DNA from 3 places in the Amorphus sp. MBR-141 genome. Region 2 is predicted to be linked to each of the others. Evidence: predicted binding sites of a transcription regulator. Region 2 holds the regulator's gene; each other region holds the start of a gene.

Evidence for each region. The regulator LexA, encoded in region 2, represses DNA repair genes until DNA is damaged. The targets are predictions, from matches to a motif close to TGTTCNNNNTGTGTTCNG.
Region 1: the regulator LexA is predicted to act here: its motif matches at 3,948-3,965, upstream of ACSSVZ_RS00210 (PA0069 family radical SAM protein).
Region 3: the regulator LexA is predicted to act here: its motif matches at 4,738-4,755, upstream of recA (recombinase RecA).

The regions. Positions count from the first base shown of each region.
Region 1 covers NZ_JBRJGW010000001.1:41,270-48,716, forward strand. Annotated here, with positions in the region: gene ACSSVZ_RS00200 (3-hydroxyacyl-CoA dehydrogenase NAD-binding domain-containing protein) at 1-1,659, shown strand, start outside; gene ACSSVZ_RS00205 (ribonuclease HII) at 1,701-2,366, opposite strand; gene ACSSVZ_RS00210 (PA0069 family radical SAM protein) at 2,640-3,797, opposite strand; gene ACSSVZ_RS00215 (glycosyltransferase) at 4,121-4,696, shown strand; gene moaB (molybdenum cofactor biosynthesis protein B) at 4,814-5,383, opposite strand; gene ACSSVZ_RS00225 (ceramidase domain-containing protein) at 5,473-6,120, shown strand; gene ACSSVZ_RS00230 (NADP-dependent malic enzyme) at 6,214-7,447, shown strand, end outside.
Region 2 covers NZ_JBRJGW010000020.1:60,610-68,056, reverse strand. Annotated here, with positions in the region: gene ACSSVZ_RS22225 (ComEC/Rec2 family competence protein) at 1-1,806, shown strand, start outside; gene lexA (transcriptional repressor LexA) at 1,862-2,572, opposite strand; gene ACSSVZ_RS22215 (molybdopterin molybdotransferase MoeA) at 2,916-4,124, opposite strand; gene moaC (cyclic pyranopterin monophosphate synthase MoaC) at 4,121-4,612, opposite strand; gene trpC (indole-3-glycerol phosphate synthase TrpC) at 4,623-5,444, opposite strand; gene trpD (anthranilate phosphoribosyltransferase) at 5,448-6,461, opposite strand; gene ACSSVZ_RS22195 (SurA N-terminal domain-containing protein) at 6,630-7,447, opposite strand, start outside.
Region 3 covers NZ_JBRJGW010000004.1:181,798-189,244, reverse strand. Annotated here, with positions in the region: gene ACSSVZ_RS07450 (cyclic nucleotide-gated ion channel) at 1-84, opposite strand, end outside; gene alaS (alanine--tRNA ligase) at 237-2,906, opposite strand; gene recA (recombinase RecA) at 3,579-4,670, opposite strand; gene ACSSVZ_RS07435 (DUF2254 domain-containing protein) at 4,908-6,236, shown strand; gene ACSSVZ_RS07430 (lipid II flippase Amj family protein) at 6,332-7,135, shown strand; gene ACSSVZ_RS07425 (AprI/Inh family metalloprotease inhibitor) at 7,279-7,447, opposite strand, start outside.

The DNA of each region.
Region 1 (7,447 bases), on a different contig from region 2:
CGCGAGCTGTCGCCGAAGCAGGCCAAGGCGCTCGGCCTGATCGACGAGATCGTGCCTGCGGCTGACCTCATGGCCCGCGCGAAGGCGGCGCTGGCCGAGGGCGTCGACCCGAAGAAGCCGTGGGACAGGTCCGGCTTCAAGCCGCCGCTCGGGCGCATCTACTCGCCCCAGGGCATGCAGCTGTTTTCCGCCGCCAACGCCCTCTATCGCCGCGAGACCTACGACAACTACCCGGCCGCCCGCGCCATCCTGCAGTCGGTCTACGAGGGGCTGCTGCTGCCCATCGACCAGGCGCTGAAGGTCGAATCCCGCTGGTTCGCCCACGTGCTGACGACGCGCGAGGCGGCGGTGATGATCCGCTCGCTGTTCGTCTCCATGCAGGCGCTGAAGAAGGGCGCCCGCCGCCCCGACGTCGAGAAGACGCGGCTCTCCACCGTCGGCGTCGTCGGCGCCGGCTTCATGGGCGCGGGCATCGCCTCCGTCGCCGCCCAGGCCGGCCTTTCCGTCGTGCTGATCGACCAGGATCTGGCCGCCGCCGAACGCGCCAAGGCGACAATCGGGGAGGGGCTGGCCGACCGCGTGAAGAAGGGGCGCATGGCCGAGAGCGAGGCCGAGGCCGTGCTGGCGCGGATCGCCCCGTCGGCCGACATGGCGGCGCTGGCGCCGGCCGACCTGGTCGTCGAGGCGGTGTTCGAGGACCGCGGCGTCAAGCGCCAGGTGATCGAGGCGGCGGGCGCGGTGCTCTCCGACACCGCGGTGCTGGCCTCCAACACCTCCACCCTGCCGATCACCTCGCTCGCCAAGGACGCGGCGCGCCCCGACCGCTTCATCGGGCTGCACTTCTTCTCGCCGGTGGAGCGGATGATGCTGGTCGAGGTGATCGTCGGCGAGGAAACCGGGCCGGAGGCGCTGGCGGTTGCCCTCGACTTCGTCAAGGCGATCCGCAAGACGCCCATCGTCGTCAACGATTCCCGCGGCTTCTACGTCAACCGCTGCGTCATCCGCTATCTGACCGAAGCCCACCTCATGCTGATGGAGGGGGTGCCGGCGCCGATGATCGAGACGGTCGCCCGCATGGCCGGCATGCCGGTCGGGCCGCTGGCGCTCACCGACGAGGTGGCGATCGACCTCGTCCACCGCATCCTCAAGGCCGCCAAGGCCGACCTCGGCGGCGGCGCCGTCGATCCCGCCCACGACCGGCTGGTCTCGGCGATGGTGGAGACCCACGGCCGGCTCGGCCGCAAGAACGGCAAGGGCTTCTACGACTATCCGGCCGGCGGCAAGAAGCGGCTCTGGCCGGATCTCGACCAGATCACCGGACCGTCCAAGGCCGCCGACGACATCTCCGTCGACACGCTGAAGGCGCGGCTGCTGGCGATCCAGGCACTGGAGGCGATCCGCTGCCTGGAGGAGGGGGTGGTCACCGACGTGCGCGAGGCCGACGTCGGCTCGATCCTCGGCTACGGCTTCGCGCCGTTCACCGGCGGCACGCTGTCCTACGTGGACGGCATCGGCGCGGCCGCCTTTCTCAAGGAGTGCCGCGCGCTGGAGGCGGCGTTCGGGGAGCGCTTCGCGGCGCCCGACCTGCTGGTCGAGATGGCCGAGAAGGACGAGACCTTCTACGGACGCTTCGCGCCACCCGCCGACCGCGCGGCCTGAGCGGCTGCGCGGCTTCGGGTCGGGCCCGGCCCGACCTTCGGTCAGCCGGCGAGGGCGTCGGCCGGCTCGAGCCCGAGCAGGATGCGGATCGGCCGGAACGAGCGCCGGTGATGGATGGTCGGGCCGAAGGAGGCGAGCGCCTCCTGATGGTGCCGGGTGCCGTAGCCCTTGTGGCGCTCGAAGCCGTAGTCCGGGAACGACAGCGCCATGTGCTGCATCAGCCGGTCGCGGGTGACCTTGGCGACGATCGAGGCGGCGGCGATGGCGGCGGACTTGGCGTCGCCGTCGACGATCGCCTCGCCGGCGCAGGCAAGCCCCTTCGGCACGTCCTTGCCGTCGATGAGGGCAAGCCGGGGGCACTCGCAGAGGCCGGCCACGGCGCGCGTCATCGCCCACAGCGTCGCGCCGCGGATGTTCATGGCGTCGATGCGGTTGCTGGACGCGACGACGACCGACACGTCCGCCCGGGCGACGATCAGGGCGTAGAGGTCGTGGCGCGCCTCCGCCGACAGTACCTTGGAATCGGCGACGCCCGCCACGCTCACGCCCCTGGGGAAGGTGACGGCGGCGACCACCACCGGTCCGGCCCACGGGCCGCGGCCGGCCTCGTCGACGCCGCACACCGGCCCGCCCGCCCGCTTGCGCGCGGCGCGGTCGAATGCGGGGTTCGGGTAGATCGACGGAGGGCTGGCGGCTGCGGCTGGCATCGGCTTCGACGGGGCTGATTCGCGGATGGCTCCCATCCTGCCCGTGTTGGCCGGCGGGGAAAACCCGCCGCCCGGAGCATGTCCCGTCCGGATCGGTCCCGCCGGACCGAAAAGGCACGGCTGACCGCACCGAACCTCAAGCAATGCCTCATCCCCAGCCATGCCCGATCTGGAGCCATGCCCGATCGATCCGGTGGTTCCCGCTGATCGGAAAAGGCCCTGGCCGCGCCCGACCGGCGGCGGCCCGCAGCCGCCCGCCGCCCGCGGGTGCCGTCAGAACAGGCTGAGCTGGCGTCCGTCGCCGAGCGGGCGGACGAACAGGTCGGTGCGCAGGCGCGTCTTCGACGTGTTGAGCTTGTGGCGTTTCGCCGCAAGCTCGAACCGGCGGCCCAGCGTCCAGGCGTACGGGCCTTCGCCCTTCATCCGCTTGCCGAAGGTGGCGTCGTAGTCCTTGCCGCCGCGCATCGCCCGCAGGATCGACAGCACCCGCCGGTAGCGGTCGGGATAGTGCCGCAGCAGCCAGTCCTTGAAGACGTCGGAGACCTCCAGCGGCAGCCGCAGCAGCACGTAGCCGGCCTCGCGCGCGCCGGCCGCCGAGACCCGCTCCAGGATGGTCTCGATCTCCGCGTCGTTGAGGGCGGGGATGACCGGGGCGACCAGCACGCTGGTCGGGATGCCGGCGGCGGCAAGCTGTTCGATGGTGTCCAGCCGCTTCTGCGGCGTCGCGGCCCGGGGCTCCATCGCCCGGGCGAGCTTGCGGTCGAGGGTGGTCACCGAGATCGCCACCTTGACCAGCCCGCGCTCGGCCATCCGCTGCAGGATGTCGATGTCGCGCAGCACCAGCGTCGACTTGGTGACGATGCCGACCGGATGGTTGGTGCGTTCCAGCACCTCCAGGATCTCCCGGGTGATCTTGTAGTCGCGTTCGATCGGCTGGTACGGGTCCGTGTTGGTGCCGAGCGCAATGGTCTTCGGCTGGTAGCGCGGGTTGGAGAGCTCGCGTTCCAGCACGGCGGCGGCGCCCGGCTTGGCGGTCAGCCGCGTCTCGAAGTCCAGTCCCGGCGACAGGCCCAGATAGGCGTGGGACGGCCGGGCGAAGCAGTAGACGCAGCCGTGCTCGCAGCCCCGGTAGGGGTTGATGGAGCGGTCGAAGCCGATGTCGGGCGACTCGTTGCGGGTGATCACCGTGCGCGGCGTCTCCAGCCGCACCTCGGTCTTCAGGGCCGGCAGGTCGCCGAGGCCTTCCCAGCCGTCGTCGATCGTCTCGGTCGCGTTCTTCTCGAACCGGCCGGCCGGATTGACCGCCGCGCCGCGCCCGCGGCGGCGATGGTCGTTGAGGCGCGCTCCGAACGGGGCGGGCTCGCCGTCCGGATCGACGAACGGCGGCGGCGCCAGGGTCGAGGTCAGAGGCTGTCGCAAAGGGGCATTCATGGCGCCACCTCTCCGGTTGGGTCGCTGCCGCGCAAGGCCGGGCCACCCAGGCCACGGAGACGCGGTGCGACGTGTGTTTGATCTCGTTTTGTTCCAGGTTCCGGTCGGCGTGTCCGGGGTGCGGACGGCCGGGAACGTGGGGACCTGAATAGGAACAATACAGGAACAAATGCGCCGTGCAAGGCAAATGTTCCTATCCGTTGGCGAGGCCGGGGGCCTCTGGGCCCGTCGCGGCGGCAATGTGCGTGACGTGAATGCAGGCTTGCGCAATTTTTGGACGCGATGCGCTCGCCTTGTGCGCCGCAACATGATATGCACTGGGAATGCTGAGCGTCATTATTCCGACACACAACAACGAATTCGCGCTCGCTCGCTGCCTCGCGGCGCTTGTCCCCGGTGCGGTCGACGGGGTGGTCGCCGAAGTGATCGTCGCGGACCGGCGGTCCGAAGACGGGACCTCGAAGGTCGCCGATGCCGCCGGTTGCCGGCTGATCAGCCTGGACGAGCCGCGCGACGAACGGGTCGCCGCCGCGCTGTCGGCGGTGGAGCGCGGACGCTGGATTCTGGTTCTGGAGCCGACGGTCGCGCTCGAGCCCGGCTGGCAGCGGGAAGTCTCCGCCTTCGTCGAATCCGCCGAACGGGCGGGATGCGCCGGCGAGCGCACCGCGGTGTTCCGGTTCGCCTTCGACGAATTCGTCCGCCCGCGCCGCATCTCCCAGGCGGTCGTCTCGCTGCGCTCCCACATTTTCGGCCTTCCGGTGCCCGAGCAGGGCCTGCTGGCGACGCGCAGCGCGCTCGCCAAGGCGCTCGACGACGGCCGGCACGCGCCATCCCTGGATGCCGCGATCTCCTGGCGCCGCCTCAGCGTGCTGAGGTCACGGGCGCTCGTTCACCCCTGAGCCCCCAGAGCCTGCCCACCCGCGGCGGCCGCTCTCCGCAAGCGGCCGCGTGCGGTCGCCTTTGCAGCGCGCGACGGCAGCGCTCTCCGCCTTCCAGCCCCGATCTCCCGGACCCGCTCAGACCGTGCGGCCCGCTCCCTGGGCGGCCCCGCGGCGCATCGTTTCGGACAGCCGGGGCATGATCTCGACGAAATTGCAGGGCGTGTGGCGATAGTCGAGCTGCGCCTTGAGGATCCCGTCCCAGGCGTCCCGGCAGGCCCCCGGCGATCCGGGCAGGACGAACACGAAGGTCGCGTTGACCAGGCCGGCGGTCGCGCGCGACTGGACGGTCGAGGTCCCGATGGTGTCGGCGGAGATGCGGTGGAACAGCGGCGAGAAGCCGTCCATGTGCTTGTCGAACAGCGGGCTGATGGCTTCCGGCGTCACGTCGCGACCGGTGAAGCCGGTGCCGCCGGTGGTGATCACCACGTCGATCGCCGGATCGGCCGTCCATTTGCGCACGTGTCCCCGGATGGCGGCGATGTCGTCGCTGCAGATCGCCCGGTCGGCGAGCCAGTGGCCCGCGTCGGCAATCCGCCCGGCCAGCGTGTCGCCGGACCGGTCGGTCTCGGGCGTCCGCGTGTCGGAAACCGTCAGAATGGCGATGGACACGGGGATGAAGGTTCGTGTCTCGTCGAGATGGGGCATGGTCGGATCTCCAAACGAAGAACTATCATGGCGACCATGGCGATAGGCGCGGCTGTTCACAAGCGTGCCGGAGCAGGGGAAAGTGCGTCGTGACCGAGGCGTTGGATCTGTACTGCGAACGCACCGGGCCAAGCTTCTGGTCGGAACCTCTGAATGCGGTCAGCAACGTCGTCTTCATCGTGGCGGCGGTGCTGATCGTGCACCGGTGGAGCCGCCAGCGGGGCGACTGGCCGGTGCTGGCGCTGGCGCTGCTGACCGCGCTGATCGGCATCGGCTCCTTCCTGTTCCACACGCTTGCGACCGGCTGGGCGGCGATCGCCGACACGGCGCCGATCGCCGCGTTCATCTTCGCCTATTTCTTCCTCGCCATGCGCCGCTTCCTGGGGCTGCCCGTCGCCTGGGCGCTCGCCGCGACGGTGGCCTATCTGGTCGCGAGCGTGGGCACGGTCCCGTTCCTGCAGCTGGTGTTCGGCGGATCGGCGTCCTACATCCCGGCGCTCTTCGGGCTTGTCGGCGTCGGCGCCGTGCTGGCGGCGCGCGGCGATCCGCGCGCGGCGGGCCTGCTGTTGGCCGCCATGCTGTTCGCGGTCTCGCTGGCCTCGCGCATGGCCGATCTGCCGGTGTGCGCCGCGTTTCCGATCGGCACGCATTTCCTCTGGCACATTCTGAATGCCACCGTGCTCTATGTGGCGATGGCGACGGCCTTCGATCGGCCCCGTCGCCGCCGTAGCGTTTGAACCGGGCGCGTCAATTGGGCTAATGCGAGGTCGGCGCGCGCGGGATCCCGCAGACCCGTCGCCGGACGTGGCCGCAGGCCGGATGGAGAACACATGTCGCAGATGAAGCCGACGAGCGAGACACTGGACGAGGCGGCGCTCAAGTATCACCGGCTGCCGCGTCCGGGTAAGTTCGAGATTCAGCCCATCAAGCCGCTCGGCACCCAGCGCGACCTGTCGCTCGCCTATTCGCCCGGCGTTGCCGCGCCCTGCCTGGAAATCGCCAAGGACCCGACCGCGGCCCTCGATTACACGCTGCGCGGCAACCTGGTCGCCGTCATTTCCAACGGCACCGCCGTGCTCGGTCTCGGCGCCATCGGGGCGCTCGCCGGCAAGCCGGTGATGGAGGGCAAGGCGGTCCTCTTCAAGAAGTTCGCCAACATCGACGTCTTCGACATCGAGGTCGAAGAGCGCGACATCGACAAGTTCTGCGACGTGGTGGCGGCCATCGAGCCGACCTTCGGCGGCATCAACCTGGAAGACATCCGCGGCCCGGACTGCTTCGAGATCGAGGACAAGCTGAAGGCCCGGATGAAGATCCCGGTCTTCCACGACGACCAGCACGGCACCGCCATCATCGTCGCCGCCGCCACGATCAACGGGCTGGCACTCGCCGGCAAGAAGATCGAGGACGTGAAGATCGTCTGCTCCGGGGCGGGGGCGGCCGCGCTCGCCTGCCTGAACCTCCTCGTTTCGCTCGGGGCCGACCGCCGCAACGTCTGGGTCTGCGACATCGACGGCGTCGTCTACGAGGGCCGCGCGGCGAGCATGGACCGCTGGAAGGCCGTCTACGCCCAGCCGACCGACAAGCGCACCCTCGCCGAGGTGATCGACGGCGCCGACATGTTCCTCGGCCTGTCCGCCGGCGGGATCCTGAAGCCGGAGATGGTGGCGCGGATGGGCGACCAGCCGCTGGTGCTGGCGCTCGCCAACCCGACCCCGGAGATCATGCCGGAACTCGCCCGCCAGGCGCGTCCCGACGCGATGATCTGCACCGGCCGGTCCGACTTTCCGAACCAGGTCAACAACGTCCTCTGCTTCCCCTACCTGTTCCGCGGCGCCCTCGACGTCGGCGCGACGGCGATCAACGAGGAGATGAAGCGCGCCGCCGTGCGCGCCATCGCCGACCTCGCCAAGGAGGAGCCGTCGGAAGTGGTCGCCAAGGCCTATGGCGGCGAGACGCGGATCTTCGGCCGCGACTACCTGATCCCGTCGCCGTTCGATCCCCGGCTGATCCTCAGGATCGCGCCGGCGGTGGCGCGGGCGGCGATGGAGACCGGCGTCGCGG
Region 2 (7,447 bases):
GCGCGCGTCCGCTTCACCGCGCGGGGAAAGGGGCCGGCTCCCAGGGTCGGAGACGGCATCGCCGTGCTTGCCCGGCTGGCGCCGCCGCGTGGCCCGGTCGAGCCCGGAGGCTACGATGGGGCCCGCAGCCTGTTCTTCGAGGGCATTGGCGCCACCGGCTTCTCGTACGGGATGCCGAAGGCGGCCGATCTCGGACCGGCGCCGGCGGACATCCGCCTGCGCGCCATGGTCGCTCGGGTCCGCGACGGGATCGGCACACGGCTGCGCGCGGCACTTCCCGGCGAGAACGGGGAGATCGCCGCGACGCTTCTGGTGGGCGACCGCGGCGGGATTCCGGAAGAGACCCAGGATGCCATTCGGCTCTCCGGCCTTGGCCACATCCTGGCGATCTCCGGTCTGCACATGGCGCTGGTGGCCGGGACGATCTTCGGCACCGTGCGCTTCGTGCTCGCGGCCATCCCCGGCCTCGCGCTCAGGCGGCCGATCAAGAAGTGGGCGGCCGTCGCAGCCCTCATGGCGGGGCTGGTCTACCTGATCCTTTCGGGCGGTGCCGTCGCCACCATCCGCGCATTCGTGATGGCGGCCGTGGCCCTTCTGGCCGTCCTCGTCGACCGGCCGGCGCTGACCCTTCGCTCCGTTGCGGTCGCTGCACTTGTCGTCATGATCCTCGATCCGGCCGCCGTCCTCAGTCCTGGCTTCCAGATGTCATTCGCCGCGGTCATCGCGCTCGTCGCCGCCTACGAGTGGCAGGCGACGCGCGAGCGCTCCGGCGGCGGGGATCGCAACGCGGGCCATGGACGACGCGTCCTGCGCACCGCGGCGCTCTGGATGGGCGGCCTGGCACTCACGTCCTTTGTCGCAGGGCTGGTCACCGCTCCGATCGGGGCGCTGCATTTCCACCGGCTGGCGCCGCTTGGCCTTCTGGGCAACCTGTTGGCGATGCCGTTCGTCAGCCTGATCGTCATGCCGTTCGGGGTCGTCTCGGTGGCGCTGATGCCGCTCGGGCTCGACCCGCTGGTGCTCCCGATCATGGGCCTGGGCCTCGACGCGGTGGTGGGGATTGCGGAGTGGGTGGCTGGTCTCAGCGGCCAGACCGGCGGCGTGGGCCGCATGCCGGCCGCAGCCGTTCTCGCAATGACAGGCGGGCTGCTCTGGCTGGCGCTCTGGCAGGCCGGCTGGCGGCTCCTCGGCGTGGTCCCGATCGCTGCCGGCCTTGCGATAGCCCCGCTGGGCTCGAGCCCTGACCTGCTCATTTCCGACGACGGCCGCGCCGTTGCGGTGCGGGGAACCGACGGGCGCCTGAGGATCGCAACGGCGCAAGGCGGGGCGTTCGCCGCGGCCATGTGGCTTAGGGCGGATGGGGACACCAGAGATCCACTGGACCCGGCGGTGCGGGATGCGGTGCGCTGCGACGATCTCGGCTGCACGCTGACGCTCCCGGCACCGATCGGGCTCAGGCGTGGCAGGGAAGCCGGCGCAGCGGCAAACAGGCCTGCCACAAACGCCACCGACGGGATCGTCAGCGTTGCGGTGAGTGTCCGCAAAGCAAGGCCGCCACCGGTCGCGGCCTTCGCCGAGGATCCGGCCGCCTTCGTCGAGGATTGCGTCCGCGCGGAGATCCTGATTACCCGCCACGACGCCCCGCCGGGCTGCTCGGGCCCGCGTCTGATCGTCGACCGCAACCTCCTGCGTCAGGCGGGCGCGCTCGCGCTCACCTGGCAGGACGATCCGCCGTACTATCGGCTGCAGCATGCCCGGCCGCGGACCGCGCGTCCCTGGACTGCGACCCCGGTGGTTCGGCGCTGACGAGCCGTCATCTCCGCCAAGGCTGCCGTCGGCTACGCGCGGCCATCGGCGGATCTCAGTACTTCCGGAACAACGCCACCAGCTTGCCCTGGATGCGGATGCGGTCGGGACCGAAGATGCGGGTCTCGTAGGCCGGGTTGGCGGCTTCCAGGGCGATCGATGCCCCCTTGCGGCGCAGCCGCTTCAAAGTGGCTTCTTCGTCGTCGACGAGAGCGACCACGATGTCGCCGTTGTCGGCCGCGTCCGAGCGCTTGATCAGCACCGTGTCGCCGTCGAGGATGCCTGCCTCGATCATCGAATCGCCGTGGACCTCGAGGGCGAAATGCTCGCCACCGCCGATCAGGTCGGCCGGAACCGTGATCTGATGGCTTTCCTGCTGGATCGCCGCAATCGGGACACCAGCCGCGATCCGGCCCATGACCGGCACGCTGTAGCCGCCCGATCCGCCGTGGTCGGCCGGAGCCGGAGCAGGCGGCGCCTTGCCCCGGGACCCTTCTATTACCTCCGGCGAAAAGCCGCGGGAGCGGTTGGCGCCAAGCGAGGGGTTCGACGATTCCGGCAGGCGGATCACTTCCAGAGCCCGCGCCCGGTTCGGCAGGCGGCGGATGAAGCCGCGCTCTTCCAGCGCGGTGATCAGGCGGTGAATGCCGGACTTCGACCGGAGGTCGAGCGCATCCTTCATCTCGTCGAAAGAGGGTGGAACGCCGCTTTCCTTCAGCCGCTCGTGGATGAACATCAGAAGTTCATGTTGCTTGCGGGTCAGCATGAATTCGGCCCCACCCCTCGGGTCAGCGATGCATCGCGTGTGCGGTACAAATCAGGAACGAACGCTACACGTTCCATATGTGTTCCGCAACGGTTAATGTTCGGTTTGCGTCCTGCAGGCCCAGAGCGGGAACAGGTCGCGGCCGGATCGTGGCCGGGACGGGAGGCGCAATCTGTGCGATTCGAGCGGTGGGGGAAAGCGGAAAGGGAATGGTCGGCCGCCCGGCGCGGACAATCGTCCGATCATCGGGTGGGTGTGCCTTCCACAAAAGGCGGAACGGCTCGCTGTCGGCGGATCGCACCGCCGCAAGCCGTCCTGGTCGCTCCGGCCAGCGCGCGGAGCCTCAGAGCCGCAGGATGCGGCAGAGGCTGCCGGCTTCTGCCGCCGGTGCGTTGGGTGGACGGACGATCAGGGCGCCGGAAGCCGCGAGCGTCGACAGCATCGAGGAATCCTGAAGCGAAAAGGGATCGGCCTCCGGCAGGCCGTCGTCGCGCTCGGTGAGGCGGGCGCGCACGTAGTCTTCGCGGCCGTCGTTGGCGGGCATGCGGTGGGTCAGCCGCGCCGCCGCGTAGGCGGGGCCCGGTGCCGCGTCGCCCTGCAGGGCGCGCACCAGCGGGATCAGGAACAGCATGGCACAGACCAGGCTCGACACCGGATTGCCGGGCAGGCCGAGGACCCGGATGCCGCCGAGGTGGCCGAAGATCAGCGGCTTGCCGGGGCGCATGGCGATCCGCCAGAACCCGAGCTCCATGCCGACGTCGGAGAATGCCTTGCGCACCAGGTCGTGGTCGCCGACGGAGGCGCCGCCCAGCGTGACGAGAATGTCGACGCCGCGATCCCGGCCGTCGGCAAGCGCGGCAACGGTCGCCGCGTCGTTGTCGCGGACGATGCCGAGATCGATCGGCTCGCCGCCGGCTGCCGTGATCAGGGCGGCCAGCGCCGGCGTGTTGGAGGCGACGATCTGATCCGGGCCGGGTGCCTCTCCCGGCGCCACGAGTTCGTCGCCGGTGGCGATCAGGCCGACCTTCGGCGCCCGGCCGACCGGCAGTGTGGCATGGTTCATGGCGGCAGCCAGTGCGACGTGGCGCACGTCTAGGCGGGTCCCGCCGGCAAGCAGCGCGGCGCCGGTCTCGAAATCAAGCCCTGCGCGGCGGATGTGGCGACCGGGCTGGGCCGGCACTGTCACCCGGACCGTCTGCGGGTCCACCGTCTCGGTGTTTTCCTGGATGAGGACGGTGTCGGCGCCGTCCGGCACCGGCGCCCCGGTGAAGATGCGCACGGTCTCGCCGAGCGCCAGGGTGCCGGCATAACGGCGGCCGGCAACCGACGCGCCCACCAGATGCAAGGTTGCGCCCGCCTCGGCCGCGTCGACGGCGCGCACGGCATAGCCGTCCATGGCGGAAGCGGCGAACGGCGGCTGCTGCCGGGTGGCGGAAATATCTTCGGCAAGCACCCGGCCGACGGCGTCGGCGAGCGGGACGTGGACGACGCCGAGCCGGACGCTGCCGGCAAGCACGCGCGCCCGCGCCTCCTGGACGGGGAGGAGGCTCACGTGGCCGGCCCCGCGCGGTAGTCGCCCGAGCGGCCGCCGGATTTCGCCAGCAGGCGGATGTCGCCGATCACCATCTCGCGCTCCACCGCCTTCGCCATGTCGTAGATCGTCAGGCAGGCGACGCTCGCCGCGGTGAGGGCTTCCATCTCCACGCCGGTCTTGCCGTCGACGCCCACGGTGGCGGTCACCCGCAGACCGGGCAGCGCCGGATCGGCCTCGATGTCGACCTTGACGGAAGTGACCGGCAGCGGATGGCAGAGCGGGATCAGCTCGTGGGTGCGCTTGGCTGCCATGATGCCGGCGATGCGCGCGGTGGCGAGCACGTCTCCCTTCTTCAGGTTGCCGGCGCGGATCAGCGCCAGCGTTTCGGCGCGCATGGTGACGCTGCCGGTTGCCGTGGCCTCGCGGCGCGTGGCGGACTTCTCCGACACGTCGACCATGCGGGCGGCACCGGTCTCGTCCAGATGGGTGAGGGTGTCGCCTGCCATCGGGCCCGATCTACTCGGCCGCCAGCCGTACGCCGACGGTGGCGCCGTCGAGCAGGGTGCGGGTGGCGGACTCCACGTCGTCCTGGCGCATCAGGCTCTCGCCGACCAGGAAGGCGTCGACGCCGACGGCGGTCAGCCGCGCGATGTCGCCGGGGGTGGAAATGCCGGATTCGGCGACGATCATCCGGTTGCCCGGCACGTGCGGCGCCAACGTCTCGGTGGTTTCCAGCGCCGTCTCGAAGGTCCGCAGGTTGCGGTTGTTGATGCCGACGAGGGCAGCCGGGATCTCGGCCGCGCGCGCCAGCTCGTCGGCGTCGTGGATCTCGATCAGCGCGTCCATGCCGAGGTTGTGGGCCGTCTCGACCAGCCGCAGGGCGGTGTCGTCTTCGACGGCGGCCATGATCACCAGGATCGCGTCGGCGCCCCAGGCGCGCGCCTCGAACACCTGGTAGATGTCGAACATGAAGTCCTTGCGCAACACCGGCAGCGCGCAGGCGGCGCGGGCGTCGCGCAGGAACTCCGGCGCGCCCTGGAAGGACGGCTCGTCGGTGAGCACGGACAGGCAGGTCGCGCCGCCGGCTTGATAGGCGGCCGCCAGCGCGGCCGGATCGAAGTCCTCGCGGATCAGGCCCTTCGAGGGGCTCGCCTTCTTGATTTCGGCGATCAGCCCCGGCCGGCCGGACTGGACGGTGGCTTCAAGGGCGGCCCGAAAGCCGCGGGGGGCGGGGGCGTCCCGCGCCAGGTCCTCGAGCGCGGACAGAGGACGCACCTCTTTCGCAGCTTCGATCTCCTGGCGCTTGTACGCTTCGATTTGGGTCAGAATGTCGGTCATGGGTCACTCGTTCGATGACGTCACCAGCCTGCCGAGAACGTCCAGCGCGCGGCCACTGTCGATGGTCTCTGCCGCGAGCGCCGCTCCTTCGCGGAGCGTGTCGACCCGGTCGGCGACGATGAAGGCGGCGGCCGCGTTCATCAGAACGATATCGCGGTACGCGCCGGGCTTCCCCTCAAGCACGTCGCGCAGGGCTGTGGCGTTTTTGTGAGCATCGCTCCCGATGAGCTGGTCGAGCGGCCAGCGCGGAAGCCCCGCGTCCTCGGGCGTGACGGTGAACGTGCGGACCGCGCCGTCCTCCACCGCCGCGACCCGGGTCTCCGTGGTGACGGTCACCTCGTCGAGGCCGTCGGCGCCGTGAACAACCCAGACCTTCTCCGATCCGAGCTCCCTGAGCGCGTGGGCGATGGGCTCCACCCAGCGTCCGTCGAACACGCCGACGAGCTGGCGTTTCACGCCGGCCGGATTGGAAAGCGGTCCCAGGATGTTGAAGATCGTGCGGGTGCCCAGCTCCACGCGCGTCGAGCCGACGTGCTTCATGGCGGCGTGATGGGCGGGAGCGAACATGAAGCCCAGGCCGGCATCGCGCACGCAGCGGCCGATTGCGTCCGGACCGAGCTCGATGTTGATGCCGAGAGCCGCCAGAACGTCCGCGGCGCCGGACTTGGACGACAGCGCCCGGTTGCCGTGCTTGGCGACGGGAATGCCCGCGCCGGCGACCACGAAGGCGCTGCAGGTGGAGACGTTGTAGCTGCCCTTGGCGTCGCCGCCGGTGCCGACGATGTCGATCGCGCCCTCCGGCGCGACCACGCGGAGCATCTTCTCGCGCATGGTCTCGACCGCGCCGGCGATCTCGTCGATCGTCTCGCCGCGCACCCGCAGCCCCAGCAGCAGCCCACCCATCTGCGACGGCGTCGCCTCGCCCGACATCATGATGTCGAAGGCCCGCCGCGCTTCGGCGCGGTCCAGCGGGTCACCCTGGGCCACCTTGTTGATCAGGCCCTTCAAGTCGGACATCGACCGCTCTTCCCTTCGTCGTTCGTCCGCGCAAGCCGGTGTGTTCCGAGCGTGGCTCCCGTCGGCAGCCTTCTGCGACCGGGCGGACGCCAAGATCGACTGGATCTAGCGCAAATCGGCGCCTCCGGCCACGCGCCGCGACCGGCGACGCGTGGCCAGAAACGCAGACTACGACCCGGCGCCGCCGGCGGGCACGCCGACGATCTGGTTCAGCATCTGCTGGTTGACCGTGACGCCGCGCTCGCGCTCGAGCGCCGTCACATATTCGCTGACCAGCGCATCGCCCAGCGAGCGCTGCAACCGCTGTCGCGCGGGTTCGTTGTCGGACGCCTCGGCGAAGAAGGCGGGCTTGTTCACCGCGGTCACCTGCAGCACCAGGTGGCTCTGGTCGGCGGCGACGACATCGGCGACATGGCCCTGCGGTCCTTCGAACGCGGCCGAGACAGCGGCCGCTGAAAGACCGTCGGGAGTGGCCTGGCGCTGGAAGGGCTGGGAGGTCTTCACCTCCGCCCCGATCGACTCGGCGACCGTCTCCATCGGCTCGCCGCCGCGGATGCGCTCCGCAGCCGTCTTGGCGACGTCCCCTGCTTGGGTCTTCAGCTGGTCGGCCGTCCAGGCGCCGATCACCTGGCCGCGAACCTCGTCGAGCGGCCGGTCGCGGGCAGGGGTGATGTCGGAAACCCGGTACCAGACGTAGTCGCTCTGCCCGACCTGCACCGGCGGATTGTCCACGCCGACCTCGGTCTCGAAGGCGTCGGCCAGCAGATCGTCCTTGGCAGGCAGGTCGACGGGGCTTCCGTCCGGAGCGTTGCCGGCCTGGTTCACGTTGGCAACTTCGCGAAGCGGTATCTTGAAGCGGTCCGAGACCTCCTGCATCGTGGCTCCGCCCGCGAAGGCGTCCTCGATGGAATCGTAGAGATCCAGCACTTCGCGCTGTGCGTTGTCGGTGGCGATTTCCTGGCGGATCTGCTCGGACACCTCGGCGA
Region 3 (7,447 bases), on a different contig from region 2:
CGGGGCCGGACGCGCCACCGAAATGGGCGAGCGCCTGCGACCGTTCCCCGGTCCACGCCCCGCGGTGCGGCCGTCCGATGCCATACAGCCCCTCCCCGCTTCGCGTGCCCGTACGACCGGACCCGGCGCCTCCCCCGATCGGCCGACATCACCGGATCGACGAGAATGGACCCCGGACCGACGACCTTGCGCCGTTTCGTCGCGTCCGGATCGACGCGACCCGGACAGGAAACACTTTAGCCGACGGCCGCGACGGCCGCCTCGACCGCGGCGATGGCGGCAGCCGCATCGGCGGCGTTCGGACCGCCGGCCTGGGCGAGATCCGGCCGTCCGCCGCCGCCCTTGCCGCCGAGCGCCTCGGATCCGGCGCGTACCAGATCGACGGCGTTGAACCGGCCCGTCAGGTCGCTGGTCACGCCCACCACGATGCCAGCCTTGCCGTCGTCGGCGCGGCCGATGACCGCCACGACACCGGATTCGATCTTCCGCTTGGCGTCGTCGACCAGGCTCTTCAGGTCCTTGCCGCCGATCCCGTCGACGATGCGGCCCATGAAGCGGATCGAGCCGACCGTCTTCACCTCGTCGCCGCCGCCGGCGACCGCCGGCCCGGCGAGCGCGAGCTTCTTGCGGACGTCGGCGAGTTCGCGCTCCAGTCGGCGCTTGTCCTCCATGAGGGCGGCGGCGCGCTCGACCACGTCGGCAACCGACACCTTCAGTGCGCCGGCGACCTCGCGCAGGCGCTGGTCCTGCCCCTCCAGGTAGCGGCGCGCGTGATCGGCGGTGAACGCCTCGATGCGGCGCACGCCGGCCGACACGGCCGATTCGGAGGCGACCGTCACTAGCCCGATCTCGCCGGTGCGACCGACATGGGTGCCGCCGCACAGCTCCATCGAGTAGACCCGCTCGCGCCCGTCGGCGGCCGCCTCGTGGCCCATCGACACGACCCGGACCTCGTCGGAATATTTCTCGCCGAACAGCGCCATCGCGCCCGCCGCGACGGCATCCTCCAGCGCCATCAGACGGGTAGAGACGCGGTCGTTCTGCAGCACGATGCGGTTGGCTATGTCCTCGATCCTGGCGAGGTCTTCCGCCGAGATCGGCTTGTTGTGGGAGAAGTCGAAGCGCAGCCGGTCGGGGGCGACGAGCGAGCCCTTCTGGGCGACATGGGTGCCGAGCACCTGCCGCAGCGCCTCGTGGATGAGATGGGTGGCGGAATGGTTGGCGCGGATCGACGTGCGGCGCGCCGCCTCGATCGCCAGGTCCACCGCCAGGTCGCGGACGAGGACGCCCTCCTCGACGGTGCCGAGGTGCACGAAGACGCCGTCGGCCTTCTTCTGGGTGTCGGTCACCCGGAAGCGCACGCCCTGGGCGGAGATGGTGCCGGTGTCGCCGACCTGGCCACCCGATTCGCCGTAGAACGGCGTCTGGTTCAGCACCACGGCGCCGCTCATGCCGGTCTCGAGCTGGTCGACCTCCTTGCCGTCGGCGACCAGCGCGGTGACGATCGCCTCGGCGACGTCCGTCTCGTAGCCGAGGAAGTCTGTCGCCCCGACCCGGTCCTTGACCGCAAACCAGACGGTCTCGACGGCGGCGTCGCCGGAGCCGGACCAGGCCTTGCGGGCCTCGGCGCGCTGGCGCTCCATCGCCGCGTCGAAGCCGGCGACATCGACGGTGAGGCCGCGGCCGCGCAGCGCGTCCTGGGTGAGGTCGAGCGGGAAGCCGTAGGTGTCGTAGAGCTTGAACGCCGTCTCGCCGTCGAGCGTCGCGCCCTGTCCAAGCGGCTCGGTCGCCTCGTCGAGCAGCGCAAGACCGCGCTCCAGCGTGCGGCGGAAGCGCTCCTCCTCGAGCTCCAGCGTCTCGGCGATCATGTCCTCGGCGCGGCCGAGCTCCGGATAGGCGCGGCCCATTTCGCGGACCAGCGTCCGCACCAGCCTGAAGATCACCGGATCGCGCGCGCCCAGGAGCTGGGCGTGGCGCATGGCGCGCCGCATGATCCGGCGCAGCACGTAGCCGCGGCCCTCGTTGGACGGCATCACCCCGTCGGCGATGAGGAAGCTCGTCGCACGCAGATGGTCGGCGATCACCTTGTGGCTGACCGCCTGGGCCCCTTCGGCCGGAACGCCGATGAGGTCCTCCGAGGCGCCGATCAGCGCGCGGAACAGGTCGATGTCGTAGTTGTCGTGGACGCCCTGGAGGACCGCGGCGACGCGTTCCAGCCCCATGCCGGTGTCGATCGACGGCTTCGGCAGGGCCAGCCGCTCGCCGCCCGGCTGCTGGTCGAACTGCATGAACACGAGGTTCCAGATCTCGATGAACCGGTCGCCGTCCTCGTCGGGCGAGCCGGGCGGACCGCCCGGAACGTCCGGACCGTGGTCGAAGAAGATTTCCGAGCACGGTCCGCAGGGGCCGGTGTCGCCCATCTGCCAGAAGTTGTCGGAGGTGGCGATCCGGATGATCCGGTCCTCCGGCAGCCCGGCGATCTTCTTCCAGAGGTCGTAGGCCTCGTCGTCCTCGGAATAGACGGTGGCGATCAGCCGGTCGGCCGGCAGCCCGAACTCCTTGGTGACCAGGTTCCAGGCGAGCTCGATCGCCCGGTCCTTGAAATAGTCGCCGAAGGAGAAGTTGCCCATCATCTCGAAGAAGGTGTGGTGGCGGGCCGTGTAGCCGACGTTGTCGAGGTCGTTGTGCTTGCCGCCGGCGCGCACGCACTTCTGGGCGGTCACGGCGCGCGGGATGGCGCGGTGCTCGTGGCCGGTGAAGACGTTCTTGAACTGCACCATTCCGGCGTTGGTGAACATCAGCGTCGGGTCGTTGCGCGGGACGAGCGAGCTCGACGGCGCGATCTCGTGACCCTCACGCGCAAAATAGTCCAGGAAGTGGGACCGGATTTCGTTGACGCCGCTCATGAAACTGCCCGTTGGTACCGGCGGCTCCCGCCGGATCTTCGTTTTGCCGGATTTATAGACGTGCACCCGGTCCTGTCCACCGCACGTCTGCGATCGAAGTGAACGCCGGCGGCGCAACCCGGTCCGGGCGCCCGCGCGAGGGCCGTCGCCGCAGGGTGCGGTCTCCGGCCGCGGACTGCCGGTCGGCGAGCCCTGCGATGTCCGCAGGACGCATCGGGCGGAGGCGACCGGGGGTCCCCGGCGGCTGCCGCCCGGACCGAGATGTAGCACGTTCCGTGGGCTCGTCGCGCCCGGCGCGGACACCGGCGTTCCCGAGCCGCGGCGCCCAAACGCAAAGCGGCCGACCTTTCGGGGCCGGCCGTCTTCGGGACACTCGCCGCAACGCTGACGAACCCGTCGGTCCGGATCGCTGCCACCGCCGCGGGCGCAGGCCCGGTGCGTCTTCCGACCACATCGGGCTGTCTGGTCGGCCGCAGCTTCGGCATCAATGCCGTCCGCAGTCGTCTCCGGTCAGGCTGGGTCGACCCGACCAGCACAGGCTCCGGTTCACGACGAAGCCAGGTCCGATCAACCTGACGCCATGAACCGTGGCCGGCAGTAACCGTGGCCGGCGGTGAAATCCCGGAACGGGATGCGAGCGGAACGCCGGCATCCCGCTGTCCTCATCCCGCTCTAGCCGTCGGCAGCGAGGTCGGCTTCGCTGCCTTCCGCGTCCGGCTCCGCCTGGCCGACGATGCGCTCGGCGATCAGGCCGGCATTCTGCCGGATCGCCGCCTCGATCGTGGCCGCCACGTCCGGATGATCGCGCAGGAACTGCTTGGAGTTCTCGCGCCCCTGCCCGAGCCGCTGGCTGTCGTAGGAGAACCAGGCGCCGGACTTCTCGACGATGCCGCCCTTGACGCCCAGGTCGAGGAGCTCGCCCACCTTCGACACGCCCTCGCCGTACATGATGTCGAACTCGACCTCGCGGAACGGCGGGGCCAGCTTGTTCTTCACCACCTTCACGCGGGTCTGGTTGCCGACCACCTCGTCGCGGTCCTTGATCGCGCCGATGCGGCGGATGTCGAGGCGGACCGAGGCGTAGAACTTGAGCGCGTTGCCGCCGGTGGTGGTTTCCGGCGACCCGAACATGACGCCGATCTTCATCCGGATCTGGTTGATGAAGATGACCATCGTGTGCGAGCGCGAGATCGAACCGGTGAGCTTGCGCAGCGCCTGGCTCATCAGCCGCGCCTGCAGGCCGGGCAGCTGGTCGCCCATCTCGCCCTCGAGTTCGGCGCGCGGCGTGAGCGCCGCGACCGAATCGATCACCAGCACGTCGATGGCGCCGGAGCGGACCAGCGTGTCGCAGATTTCCAGCGCCTGCTCGCCGGTATCGGGCTGCGAGATCAACAGATCCTCGATCCCCACCCCGAGCTTGCGCGCATAGATCGGATCGAGCGCGTGCTCGGCGTCGATGAACGCGCAGATGCCGCCCTTCTTCTGGGCTTCCGCCACCGTGTGCAGCGCCAGCGTCGTCTTGCCGGACGATTCCGGACCGTAGATCTCGACGACGCGCCCGCGCGGCAGCCCGCCGATCCCGAGCGCGATGTCCAGGCCCAGCGAGCCGGTCGGCACGGACTCCACCTCGACCACCTGGCCGGCGCCAAGCTTCATGATGGAGCCTTTGCCGAACGAACGCTCGATCTGGGAGACCGCCGCGTCCAGCGCCTTGCTTTTGTCCATGGAGGATCCCTCGACCAACTTCAGATTCGACTGCGCCATTCGTGGTCTCCTATGTCTCACGACGCCGGGAACGTTTCAAACAAGCTGAGTGTACTCGTTTTGTTCATGTTCGCAATATGTTCTTTTTTCACGGTTGCAGTTTCATCCTTTCGATGGCGCCAATCGGCCGGGCCCGCGCGGCACGTTCGCTCCGCCGGACAGCCCGGAGAATCAATTCGATGGCGATTTGTCCTGCCCCTCCCGTAACATACTGCGAACCAAAAGGGGTGGGCGCCGTTGACCATCGTCGCGGTCTCGGGTCCGCACGCCCTCAGCACGATCGGGACACGCATGCTTTCCAAGTGGCAATGGATCCTCCTGCAGATCACGAGAAAGCTGTGGGTTCGCGCCAGCCTGTTCGCGGTGCTCGCCGTCATCTCGGCGCTCGCGGCCACCGTCATCGGCCCGTTCATCCCCTACGAGCTGTCGGCTTCCATCGGCGCGGACGCCGTCGACGACATCCTCAAGATCCTCGCCTCCAGCATGCTGGCGGTCACCACCTTCTCGCTGAGCGTGATGGTGACCCACTACTCGTCGGTGACCAGCAACGTGACGCCGCGCGCCACCCGGCTCCTGTTGCAGGACAGCACCGCCCAGAACGCGCTCGGGACCTTCATCGGCTCGTTCCTGTTCAGCCTCGTCGGGATCATCGCGCTGTCCACCGGGGCCTACGGCGAGCGCGGCCGGGTGATCCTGTTCGCGGTCACCACCGTCGTCGTGCTGCTGATCGTGCTGACCATGCTGCGCTGGATCGACCATCTGTCGAGCATGGGGCGGATCGAGGAACCGACCGAACGGGTGGAAGACGCCACCCGCTCCGCCCTGGCCGCCCGGGGCCGCAGCCCGACGCTGGGCGCCCGGCCGCTCGGCTCCGTTCCGCCCGACGCGGTGGCCATCTACCCGGATCGGGTCGGCTACGTGCAGCATCTGGCGATGTCGGGCCTGGCGGACATCGCCGAGGACCACGCCGTCGACATCTACATCAACGCGCCGCCCGGCCGCTTCGTCCATCCCCGGTTTCCGCTGGCCTGGGTGAACGGCAACGACATCGAGGACGCCCGCACGCTGATCGCCAGCTCGTTCTCCATCGACGACCTGCGCACCTACGACAGCGACCCGCGCTTCGGCCTGTCTGTGCTCGCCGAAATCGCCTCGCGGGCGCTCTCGCCCGGCATCAACGACCCGGGCACGGCGATCGACATCATCGGCCGCGGGGTGCGCGTTCTCGCCGAATGGCACGCGACCGCTGAGGCGGCCGAGGATGGCGAACAGCTCTATTCGCGGATCTGGATCGCCCGTCTGGAGACCGACGACCTGTTCGAGGACATGTTCACGCCGATCGCCCGCGACGGCGCGGGCTTCGCCGAGGTGCAGATCCGGCTCCAGAAGGCCTTCACGGCGCTGGCGGAGATCGGCGGCCCCGAGTTCGCCGCCTGCGCGTACCGGCAGTCGGAAATGGCGCTCAAGCGCAGCGAGGCCGCGCTCCACCTGGAGGAGGAAAAGGACCGGGTGCGCGCCGTCGCGATGGCCGCAAAAACACCGGCGCCGGATGCCGCTCGGCCATGAGTCCGCCGCGATGGTGGCTGTAAGCTCCGCCTCAGGCGGCCCCGTCCCCCCGCCGGCGCCGGCCTGACAGCCGGGCTTCCCGGGGTTCACGCGACGTGGATCTGCAGCTCGCCTTCATCCTCGCCCTCATCTTCGTCATCCACCTGGTCGGCACCCTCGCCTACGCGTTCCGCATCGCCGGCGTCCGCACCGGGCGGATCGCCACGGCGCTGTCGCTGTTCAACATCCTCGTGCTGGTGTCGCGCACGTCGAACTCGTTCCAGGGGCCGTTCATCGCCAAGCGGGTGGAGACCGACATTCTCGGCCTGGTGGCGCATCCGCTGCTGCTCGACTTCAGCCTGATCCTCGGGGCGGCCTCGCTCGCCACCATCGTCGGGGGGCTGATGATCCCCACCATGCAGCGCATCGCGGTGAGCGGCGTCGACCGCTTCGCCCGCGACCGCTCGGTGCCCCGGCTGGTCGCCCGGGCGATGGCGCCTTCGGGGCTCGCCGTGCTCAGGCGCTCGCTGGCGCTGCCGCGGCTGGCGAACCTCCGGGGCCTCAGCCCCGGTCGCGACGTTTCCTGGTCCATCCTGGTGCTGAACGTCGTGGCGAACGCCCTGTGGACGGTGGGCGTGCTCGCGGCCATCTACGCGGGCACGATCGATCCCGCCTTCCGCGTCACCGCCGCGACCCTGTCATCCATCGTCAACGGGGTTGCCACGATCGCACTGTTCGTGGTGATCGATCCCTACCTTGCCGGCCTGACCGACGACGTGGTGCGGGGCCGCGAAAGCGAACCGCGATTCCGGCGGGTCGTGGTGTGGATGGTCGCAAGCCGGCTGCTGGGAACCTTGCTCGCACAGGCGCTGCTGGTCCCCAGCGCCTACCTGATCGCCTGGATCGCGCGGCTGATCTGAGGCGGAACCGCCAGCGCGCACGGGACGCCGGCACGCGCGGAAGCCGCCCCACAATCCAATGCGGGACGGCTCCTGGTGACATCGCAGCGTCAGGCCATTTCTGATCGATCCGGCGAGTCGAGCCCGCCTGATCGGAACGGGCCCTAGCGGTAGACGGAGATGGCGCGGCCGCCGACGGTGGCGCCGTTGAAGTTGTCGGCCTGGGTCGCCAGCAGGGTGGCGACGTTGCCGCCCTCGCTGTTCTTCAGCACGATCTGCTTGCCGGACAGCTCCCAGGCCGAGACCTTGGACAGTTCCTCGCCCTGACAGCCC